DNA from 2 places in the Streptomyces sp. B21-105 genome. Region 1 is predicted to be linked to the other one. Evidence: predicted binding sites of a transcription regulator. Region 1 holds the regulator's gene; the other holds the start of a gene.

Region 1 (4,975 bases):
GCATCCGGGGGCGTACGCGGCGGCGCTGGCGGGCGGGCGCTCGCCCGGCGCGGGACGTGAGCTGCTGTCGGACGAGGACCGCCGCGTGGAGCGGATCCTGCTGGAGCTGCGGCTGAAGGAGGGCATTCCGCTGGCGCTGCTGCGGGAGGCGGGGCTCGCGGCCGCGGTCCGGGCGCTCGCGGAAGGACTGCTGCGGCAGGGGGCCTACGACGAGGGCCGGGCGGCGCTGACCCTGCAGGGCCGGTTGCTGGCGGACGCGGTGGTGCGGGACCTGGTGGACTGAGGGGTCGAACCCCCGCGACAGCGGGGAGCACGACCTGCTCGGCCGCGTGGACGAACTGATCGACGGATCACCTCCGCGCGGGCGGAGAGCAGTCCACCGGTCCCGGTGAAGCAACGGCTCGGCATGCGTCAGGGCTCAGGGCACGGTCACGTGGTCGATGAGACGCTCGACACATCCCAACAGTTCCGGTTCCAGGTCCCGGTAGGACTCCACCCGCTTCAGGAGCGCCTGCCACACCGCCCCGGTGTTCTCCGACGGCCAGCCCAGCGCCCGGCACACGCCCGTCTTCCAGTCCTGGCCGTGCGGGACCCGCGGCCACCCCGCGATCCCCAGGGACGCCGGTTTCACGGCCTCCCAGATGTCGATGTACGGATGTCCGACGACCAGGGCGTGCTCGCTGGTCACCGACTGCGCGATGCGCCACTCCTTCGTTCCCGGCACCAGGTGGTCCACCAGGACGCCCAGCTTCGCGTCCGGGCCGGGACCGAACTCGGCGACGATCGACGGCAGGTCGTCCACCCCCTCCAGGTACTCCACGACCACGCCCTCGACGCGCAGGTCGTCGCCCCACACCTTCTCGACCAGCTCGGCGTCGTGCCGGCCCTCGACGTAGATACGGCCGGCGCGGGCGACCCGGGCGCGGGCGCCGGGGACGGCGACCGAACCGGAGGCGGTACGGGTGGGACGTACCGGTCCAAAAGGCGGTCTGACGAGGGTCACAACCCTGCCCTCCAGCAGGAAGCCGCGCGGCTCCAGCGGGAACACCCGGTGCTTGCCGAAGCGGTCCTCCAGGGTCACCGTGCCCGCCTCGCAGCGGATCACCGCGCCGCAGAAGCCGGTGCCGGGCTCCTCCACCACCAGGCCGGGCTCCGCCGCGACCTCGGGAACCGGCGCCGGCTTCTTCCAGGGAGGGGTCAGGTCGGCGGAGTACTGGCGCATTCTGATGACGATAGGAGAATCCCGGCTGCGGGCTTACGGCGACACGCCGAACCGCGCCGCGAGCGCGTCCCGCTGCGCCCGCACGAACGCCGCGTCCACCACGGCCCCGTGACCGGGCACGTACCGCGCGTCCTCGCCGCCGAGGTCGAGGAGCCGGTCGAGGGCGGCGGGCCAGCGCGACGGAACGGCGTCCGGGCCGGCCTGCGGGTCGCCGGACTCCTCGACCAGGTCGCCGCAGAAGACCGTCTCGGGCTCGCCGGGCGCCGCACCCGGGACGAGGACCACCAGGTCGTGGGAGGAGTGTGCGGGGCCCAGGTTCGCCAGCAGGACCTGCCGGCCGGCGCCCAGGTCGAGCGTCCACTCCCCGGAGACGAAATGCCGGGGCCGGACGAGCGTGTCCGCGGCCTCCGTCGCCACCGCCTCGTCGACGCCCTGCCGGACCGCGTCCTCCCTCAGTTCGTCGGCCCGCACGGAGTCGATGCCCACCGCCCCGAACACCTCCGCGCCGGCGAACGCCGCCGCACCCAGCACATGGTCGAAATGGGGGTGCGTGAGCGCGAGATGAGTCACACGCCCGCCGGCGAGCGCCTCACTCTGCGCCCGCAGCAGCGACCCCTCCGCCAGGGTCGATCCGGCGTCGATCACGAGCGCCGCGCCCGCCCCGACGACCAGCCCCACCGTGCAGTCCCAGCCCGGCAGCCGGCACCGGCCCACTCCGGCCGCGACCCGCTCCCATCCCAGCTCTTCCCAAGTCATTGTCATCCCGCGACGCTAACCGCACGGCATCCATGCCGGGCACGACCTTGCCCCGGGTGTACCCCACAGCCGTACACTGGCCGGGGAACGCTGGCACTCGCATGTGAAGAGTGCCAAACGCGAGGGCCCAGGGGACTGGGGGACGAAATTCTGGAGGTGTGCGCGCGATGCTGAGTGAACGCAGGCTCCAGGTGCTGCGCGCCATCGTCCAGGACTACGTCGGCACCGAGGAGCCCGTGGGCTCCAAGGCGCTCACCGAGCGGCACAACCTCGGCGTCTCCCCGGCGACGGTCCGCAACGACATGGCCGCCCTGGAGGACGAGGGGTACATCGCCCAGCCGCACACCAGCGCCGGGCGCATCCCCACGGACAAGGGCTACCGGCTCTTCGTCGACAAACTGGCCGGCGTCAAGCCGATGACCGGCCCCGAGCGGCGCGCCATCCAGAACTTCCTGGACGGCGCGGTCGACCTCGACGACGTCGTGGCGCGGACGGTACGGCTGCTCGCGCAGCTCACCCGGCAGGTCGCCGTCGTGCAGTACCCGTCGCTGACCCGTTCGACCGTGCGGCACGTGGAGCTCCTCTCGCTCGCGCCCGCCCGCCTGATGCTGGTGCTGATCACGGACACCGGTCGGGTCGAGCAGCGGCTGGTGGACTGCCCGGCGCCGTTCGGGGAGTCCTCGCTGGCGGATCTGCGCGCGCGGCTCAACAGCCGCGTGGCCGGCCGCCGGTTCTCGGACGTGCCGCGGCTGGTGGAGGATCTGCCGGAGGCCTTCGAGGCCGAGGACCGCGGCACCGTCACGACGGTGCTCTCCACCCTGCTGGAGACGCTCGTCGAAGAGAACGAGGAGCGGCTGATGATCGGCGGAACCGCCAATCTCACCCGCTTCGGACATGACTTTCCCCTCACCATCCGGCCCGTCCTGGAGGCCCTCGAGGAGCAGGTCGTGCTCCTCAAGCTCCTTGGCGAGGCGGGGGATTCGGGCATGACCGTACGCATCGGTCACGAGAACGCCTATGAGGGGCTCAACTCCACTTCGGTGGTGTCGGTCGGCTACGGTTCGGGCGGCGAGGCAGTCGCCAAACTCGGCGTGGTCGGACCGACCCGCATGGATTACCCGGGAACGATGGGAGCGGTACGAGCGGTGGCACGGTACGTCGGACAGATCCTGGCGGAGTCGTAAGTGGCCACGGACTACTACGCCGTCCTCGGCGTGCGCCGCGACGCGTCGCAGGAAGAGATCAAGAAGGCCTTCCGGAGGCTCGCGCGCGAGCTGCACCCGGACGTCAACCCGGACCCGAAGACCCAGGAGCGGTTCAAGGAGATCAACGCCGCCTACGAGGTGTTGTCGGACCCGCAGAAGAAGCAGGTCTACGACCTCGGCGGCGACCCGCTGTCCCAGGCGGGCGGCGGTGGCGCCGGCGGCTTCGGGGCGGGTGGCTTCGGCAACTTCTCCGACATCATGGACGCGTTCTTCGGCACGGCGTCGCAGCGCGGGCCGCGCTCGCGCACCCGGCGCGGCCAGGACGCGATGATCCGGCTGGAGATCGACCTCGAGGAGGCCGCCTTCGGCACCACGAAGGACCTCCAGGTCGACACGGCGATCGTCTGCACGACGTGCAGCGGCGAGGGCGCCGCCCCCGGCACCAGCGCCCAGACGTGCGACATGTGCCGCGGCCGCGGCGAGGTGTCGCAGGTGACCCGGTCCTTCCTGGGCCAGGTCATGACCTCGCGGCCGTGTCCGCAGTGCCAGGGCTTCGGCACCGTCGTGCCGACCCCGTGCCCGGAGTGCGCCGGCGACGGCCGGGTCCGTTCCCGTCGCACGCTGACGGTGAAGATCCCGGCCGGCGTCGACAACGGCACCCGCATCCAGCTCGCGGGCGAGGGCGAGGTCGGCCCCGGCGGCGGCCCCGCCGGCGACCTGTACGTGGAGATCCACGAACTGCCGCACGCGCAGTTCCAGCGGCGCGGCGACGACCTGCACTGCACGGTGACCCTGCCGATGACGGCGGCGGCCCTGGGCACGAAGGTGCCGCTGGAGACGCTGGACGGCCTGGAGGAGGTCGACATCCGGCCCGGCACCCAGTCCGGTCAGTCGATCCCCCTGCACTCCCGGGGCGTCACGCATCTGCGCGGCGGCGGGCGCGGCGACCTCATCGTGCACGTCGAGGTGCAGACGCCGACGAAGCTGGATCCCGAGCAGGAGCGGCTGTTGCGGGAGCTGGCGAAGCTGCGGGGCGAGGAGCGGCCCACGGGGCAGTTCCAGCCCGGGCAGCAGGGGCTGTTCTCACGGCTGAAGGACGCCTTCAACGGGCGGTGACGGGTGGGGGTGCGGCGGGCTGTTTCCGCCCCCGCCGCCCCTTCCCTTTCCCGTCCCCGGGGGCCGCGCCCCCGGACCCCCGCTTTCGGCCCCGAAAGGGCCTCGTCCTCAAGCGCCGGACGGGCTGACGGTGACACCGGATGCCAGGGGGAAGGGTTGATTCGGACTTGTTCGGAGGACGTGACAACATGCCGTCATGTCCTCCGCGCTGACCGATCTCTTCCCACACCCGATCGTGCAGGCCCCCATGGCGGGCGGTGTCTCCCTCCCGCAGCTCGCGGCCGCCGTGTCCGAGGCGGGCGGCCTCGGTTTCCTCGCGGCCGGGTACAAGACGGCCGACGGCGTGTACCAGGACATCAAGCAGCTGCGGAGCCTCACCGGCCGCCCCTTCGGCGTCAACCTGCTCATGCCGCAGCCCGAGTACCCCGGTGCGAGCACCGGCTCCACCGGAGCGGCTGTCGCCGCGCCCCCCGCTGCCGGCGCCGTCGACGTCTACGCCCACCAGCTGGCCGGTGAGGTTGTCTGGTACGACACGGAGCTCGGCGATCCGGACAGCGGCCGCGACGACGGGTACGACCCCAAACTCGCGGTGCTGCTGGACAACCCGGTGCCGGTCGTGTCCTTCCACTTCGGCGTCCCGAGCGGCGAGACCCTGGAGGCGCTGCGCCGCGCGGGA
Region 2 (4,975 bases), 2.4 Mb from region 1:
GAGGCGAGTACGCCTCGGGGTCGAAGATGCGCCCGCGGCCGCCTCGGCGCGCCGGGTCCACGAAGACGGCGTCGTAGCCGGCGGTGTCCACCTCGGTGACGTCCGCCTCCCGCACCTCGATCAGCTCGCTCAGCCCGAGCGCCTCGGCGTTCGCCCGCGCCGCCTCGGCCGTCGCCGGGTCCCGGTCCACGGCCAGCACCCGGATCCCGGCGCGGGCCAGCGCGATCGCGTCCCCGCCGATCCCGCAGCACAGGTCGGCGACGGAGGTCACGCCGAGCGCCTTCATCCGCTCGGCCCGGTACCCGGCGACGCTCGCCCGCGTCGACTGCTCCACGCCGTTCGGCGTGAAGAACATCCGCTCCGCGTCCTTCGCCCCGAACTTCGCCGCGGCCCGCTGCCGCAGCCGGGCCTGGCCGAGGGCCGCGGAGACCAGGTCGGCGGGGTGTTCGCGGCGCAGCCGGGTGGCGACGGCGAGTTCGTCGGCCGGGGCGGTGCCGCGCACCGCGTCGAGGAGGGCGCGGCCCTCGGGAGTGCGCAGGGAGGCGAGGTCGTTCACCGGGTCATTGTGGGCCAGTCGGTGGACAGCGCGCCGCAGGCGGCGGTGTCGGCCCGGGTTCGGGAGGGGGCGACTGCGAAGATCCGGCGCCATGGGACCTGTCGTACAAGATGACAAAAACGGCCTGGATGGGCCGTCCCGTCGCCGCCCGCACCCAGAAACCGGCTCCTGTCGGACAAGGATCCCCGGCCTGACGGGGATCCGCCCCCGCTCGGAGGCCCGCCGCCGCACAGATGCCCTCGTCCGCCAGGGAATCCGGGGCCGCGGGACCCGCGCCGGGCTCGGGAGCCTAGTCGCCGTTCTCGCGCTCGCCGCCGTCGCGTCGGGCTGCGCGGGAGGGGGTGACGGCCGTACGACCCGCCCCGCGGCCGGACAGCAGCCGGAGAAGGCGGCGCCGCCGGCGGTCGCGCCCGCCCGCGCCCTGTACGGGTACGCCGCCCGGCTGCGCGCCGCCCACCGGGCCAGGGTCGCCGTGGCCCGGCGCTGGGGTCTGGGGAAGGTCCCGCTGACGCCCCCGGCGCCGCCCGCGCGCAAGCCGGAGATCACCACCCGCAAGGGCTTCGAGGTCGACGACCACGAGAAGCTCGGTCTCCCGCCGGTCTTCACCAGGGTCCCCACCGAGGACAAGGTCGTCTTCCTCACGATCGACGACGGCGCCGAGAAGGACCGGGCGTTCCTGCGCATGATGAGCGAGCTGAAGATCCCGTACACGGCCTTCCTCAGCGACTACCTGATCAAGGACGACTACGGGTACTTCAAGGAGATGCGGGACCGGGGGGTGGCCCTGAACAACCACACGCTGCACCACCCCTACCTGCCGGCCCTCTCCTACGCCCGTCAGAAGCACGAGATCTGCGGGATGCAGGAGGTGATCCGGAAGCGCTACGGGGCCCGCCCCGCCCTCTTCCGGCCGCCCTTCGGCAACTACGACCAGGACACCCTGCGCGCCGCGAAGAGCTGTGGCGTGCGTTACGCGCCGCTCTGGGGCGAGGAGGTCTTCGTCGACCACTGGGAGTACCGCGAAGGGGACCGGGACCTGCACCCCGGTGACATCGTGCTGACGCACTTCCGGGGCCGGGGCGAGTGGAAGGGCACGATGCCGGACCTGGTCCGCCGGTTCCTGGACAAGGTCACGGCGAACGGCTACGCGGTGGCCCGTCTGGAGGACTACCTGTGAGGGCGCTGAGGGCGCGGCAGAAGAGCGCGCGACGGACGGCCGTCCCGCTCGTCCCGCTCGTCCCGTCCATCCAGTCCATCCCGTCCATCCCGCTCGTCGCGCTCGGCGCGGTCGTCGTGCTCGTCCTGACGACCCTGAGCGGCTGCGCCCAGTCCGTCGACCCGATCGAACGGCTGGGCAGGAAGGCAGCGGCCCGGGTCCATCCGGCGAGCTCGGCGAGCCCGGCGGACGCGGCAGGTTCGGCGGGCTCGGCGGGCGCGCCGGGGAGGGCCGCCGGTCAGCCCGCCTACCGCCGCTGGGGTCTGACGGCCCCCCTGACCCCCGCCCCGGCCCGTCCGGCCCGTCCGGCCCGCTCCCCGGCCGGCAGCCCGGGGACGGCTCTCCCGCCGGTCGTGGACCACGTCCCGACCGACGACAGGGTCGTCTTCCTCACCTACGACGACGGCGCCGAACGCGACCCTCGCTTCGTCGACATGGTGCGCGAACTGCGCCTGCCGGTCAGCATGTTCCTCACCGACAGCGTGATCGGCCCCGGCTACGGCCGGCTGGCCCGGCTGCAGTCGGTCGGGGCGAGCGTCCAGAACCACACCCTGGACCACCCGGCCCTGCGCGGCCTGCCCTACGCCGGCCAGCGCGCCGAGATCTGCGGTCAGCAGGACAAGCTGCGCGCCCGTTTCGGCCAACGCCCCCGCCTCCTCCGTCCTCCCTACGGCGTCTACGACACGACCACTCGGCGCGCCGCCGCCGACTGCGGCATCGCGGCCGTCGTCCTGTGGCGCGCCTCGATGGGCCCCACGGGCCTCACCTACGCCCACGGTCCCCACCGCCTCCGCCCCGGCGACGTCATCGCCGTCGCCCCGGACGAGACGACGGCCCCGGACCTGAAGGACCGCACGACGCGGCTCCTGCGCCAGATCCAGCAGGGGCACCTGACGGTGGCCCGCCTGGAGGACTACGTCTAGGCCTCGGCGCCCGGGGCGAGCCTTCGCCAGGCGGGCATACGTCAGGCGAGCCCGAGTCGGGCAGGCATGCGTCAGGCGAGTACGAGGGGTCGGGAAGATCAGCCCGTCCGGCGTTTGAGGACGAGGCCCGTCCAGGGCCGAAGCGGGGGGTCTGGGGGGCGGCAGCCCCCGGTGCGGGCCCACACGAACACCGGGGCAACGAGGACACTCACGTGAGCGAAAAGTGGGCCGACGCGCCGCCGTCATTGGCACTCCGCTTGACCGAGTGCTAATCGCGGTCATAGTCTCGGGTCTGGCACTCCCCACTGGAGAGTGCCAAACGCGACGGGCAGGTCCGGCACCCGCGACGACGGATCCACCTGGTCGCCACCTCAGACAGTTAGCCCCGTGAGATCTCCGAAGGGGGAGGTCGGATCGTGACGACCACCAGCTCCAAGGTTGCCATCAAGCCGCTCGAGGACCGCATTGTGGTCCAGCCGCTCGACGCCGAGCAGACCACCGCCTCTGGCCTGGTCATCCCGGACACCGCGAAGGAGAAGCCCCAGGAGGGCGCTGTCCTCGCGGTGGGCCCGGGTCGCTTCGAGAACGGCGAGCGCCTGCCGCTCGACGTCAAGGTCGGCGACGTCGTCCTGTACAGCAAGTACGGCGGCACCGAGGTGAAGTACAACGGCGAGGAGTTCCTCGTCCTCTCGGCTCGCGACGTGCTCGCGATCATCGAGAAGTAATTCACCCAGTTTTGCAGTGAACTGCGCTCCTGGCCCCGCGTGTTTGTGAAGCCGGGTGCCGGGGGCGCAGTTCGTTTCTCCCACTTTTTCCGAGAGGGCTGAACCGCTCCCATGGCGAAGATCCTGAAGTTCGACGAGGACGCCCGTCGCGCCCTCGAGCGCGGCGTCAACAAGCTTGCCGACACGGTCAAGGTGACGATCGGCCCCAAGGGCCGCAACGTCGTCATCGACAAGAAGTTCGGCGCCCCCACCATCACCAACGACGGTGTCACCATCGCCCGCGAGGTCGAGCTCGAGGACCCGTACGAGAACCTCGGCGCGCAGCTGGTGAAGGAGGTGGCGACCAAGACCAACGACATCGCGGGCGACGGTACGACCACCGCCACCGTGCTCGCCCAGGCGCTGGTGCGCGAGGGCCTGAAGAACGTCGCCGCGGGCGCGTCCCCGGCCGCCCTGAAGAAGGGCATCGACGCCGCCGTCAAGGCCGTGTCCGAGGAGCTCCTCGCGACCGCCCGCCCGATCGACGACAAGGCGGACATCGCCGCCGTCGCCGCGCTGTCCGCCCAGGACCAGCAGGTCGGCGAGCTCATCGCCGAGGCGATGGACAAGGTCGGCAAGGACGGTGTCATCACCGTCGAGGAGTCCAACACCTTCGGTCTGGAGCTGGACTTCACCGAGGGCATGGCCTTCGACAAGGGTTACCTGTCGCCGTACTTCGTGACGGACCAGGAGCGCATGGAGGCCGTCCTCGAGGACCCCTACATCCTCATCAACCAGGGCAAGATCTCCTCGATCGCCGACCTGCTGCCGCTGCTCGAGAAGGTCATCCAGACCAACTCCTCCAAGCCGCTGCTGATCATCGCCGAGGACCTCGAGGGCGAGGCGCTCTCCACCCTCGTCGTCAACAAGATCCGCGGCACCTTCAACGCGGTCGCCGTCAAGGCCCCGGGCTTCGGTGACCGTCGCAAGGCGATGCTGCAGGACATGGCCGTCCTCACCGGCGCCACCGTCATCTCCGAGGAGGTCGGCCTCAAGCTCGACCAGGTCGGCCTCGACGTGCTGGGCTCCGCCCGCCGCGTCACCGTCACCAAGGACGACACCACCATCGTCGACGGCGGCGGCAGCTCCGAGGACGTCACGGGCCGCATCGGCCAGATCAAGGCCGAGATCGAGAACACGGACTCCGACTGGGACCGCGAGAAGCTCCAGGAGCGCCTCGCGAAGCTGGCCGGCGGCGTGTGCGTGATCAAGGTCGGCGCCGCCACCGAGGTGGAGCTGAAGGAGAAGAAGCACCGCCTGGAGGACGCCATCTCCGCGACCCGCGCCGCGGTCGAGGAGGGCATCGTCTCCGGTGGTGGCTCCGCGCTGGTCCACGCCGTCAAGGTCCTCGAGGGCAACCTCGACAAGACCGGCGACGAGGCCACCGGTGTCGCGGTCGTCCGCAAGGCCGCCGTCGAGCCGCTGCGCTGGATCGCCGAGAACGCGGGCCTCGAGGGCTACGTCATCACCTCCAAGGTCGCCGAGCTCGACAAGGGCCAGGGCTTCAACGCCGCGA

The links. The regulator HrcA, encoded in region 1, represses chaperone genes, less so after heat shock. The targets are predictions, from matches to a motif close to TTNGCACTCNGNNNNNCNGAGTGCNAA.
Region 2: a site for HrcA is predicted at 2,941-2,967, ahead of groES (co-chaperone GroES). Genes of this name have one in related genera too.

Annotation. Positions count from the first base shown of each region.
Region 1 is NZ_JARUMJ010000001.1:3,283,165-3,288,139, reverse strand. It holds gene hemW (radical SAM family heme chaperone HemW) at 1-283, shown strand, start outside; gene QA802_RS14830 (DUF3097 domain-containing protein) at 419-1,222, opposite strand; gene QA802_RS14825 (MBL fold metallo-hydrolase) at 1,256-1,984, opposite strand; gene hrcA (heat-inducible transcriptional repressor HrcA) at 2,146-3,162, shown strand; gene dnaJ (molecular chaperone DnaJ) at 3,163-4,299, shown strand; gene QA802_RS14810 (nitronate monooxygenase) at 4,496-4,975, shown strand, end outside.
Region 2 is NZ_JARUMJ010000001.1:5,637,927-5,642,901, forward strand. It holds gene QA802_RS25595 (class I SAM-dependent methyltransferase) at 1-556, opposite strand, end outside; gene QA802_RS25600 (polysaccharide deacetylase family protein) at 648-1,733, shown strand; gene QA802_RS25605 (polysaccharide deacetylase family protein) at 1,811-2,695, shown strand; gene groES (co-chaperone GroES) at 3,112-3,420, shown strand; gene groL (chaperonin GroEL) at 3,532-4,975, shown strand, end outside.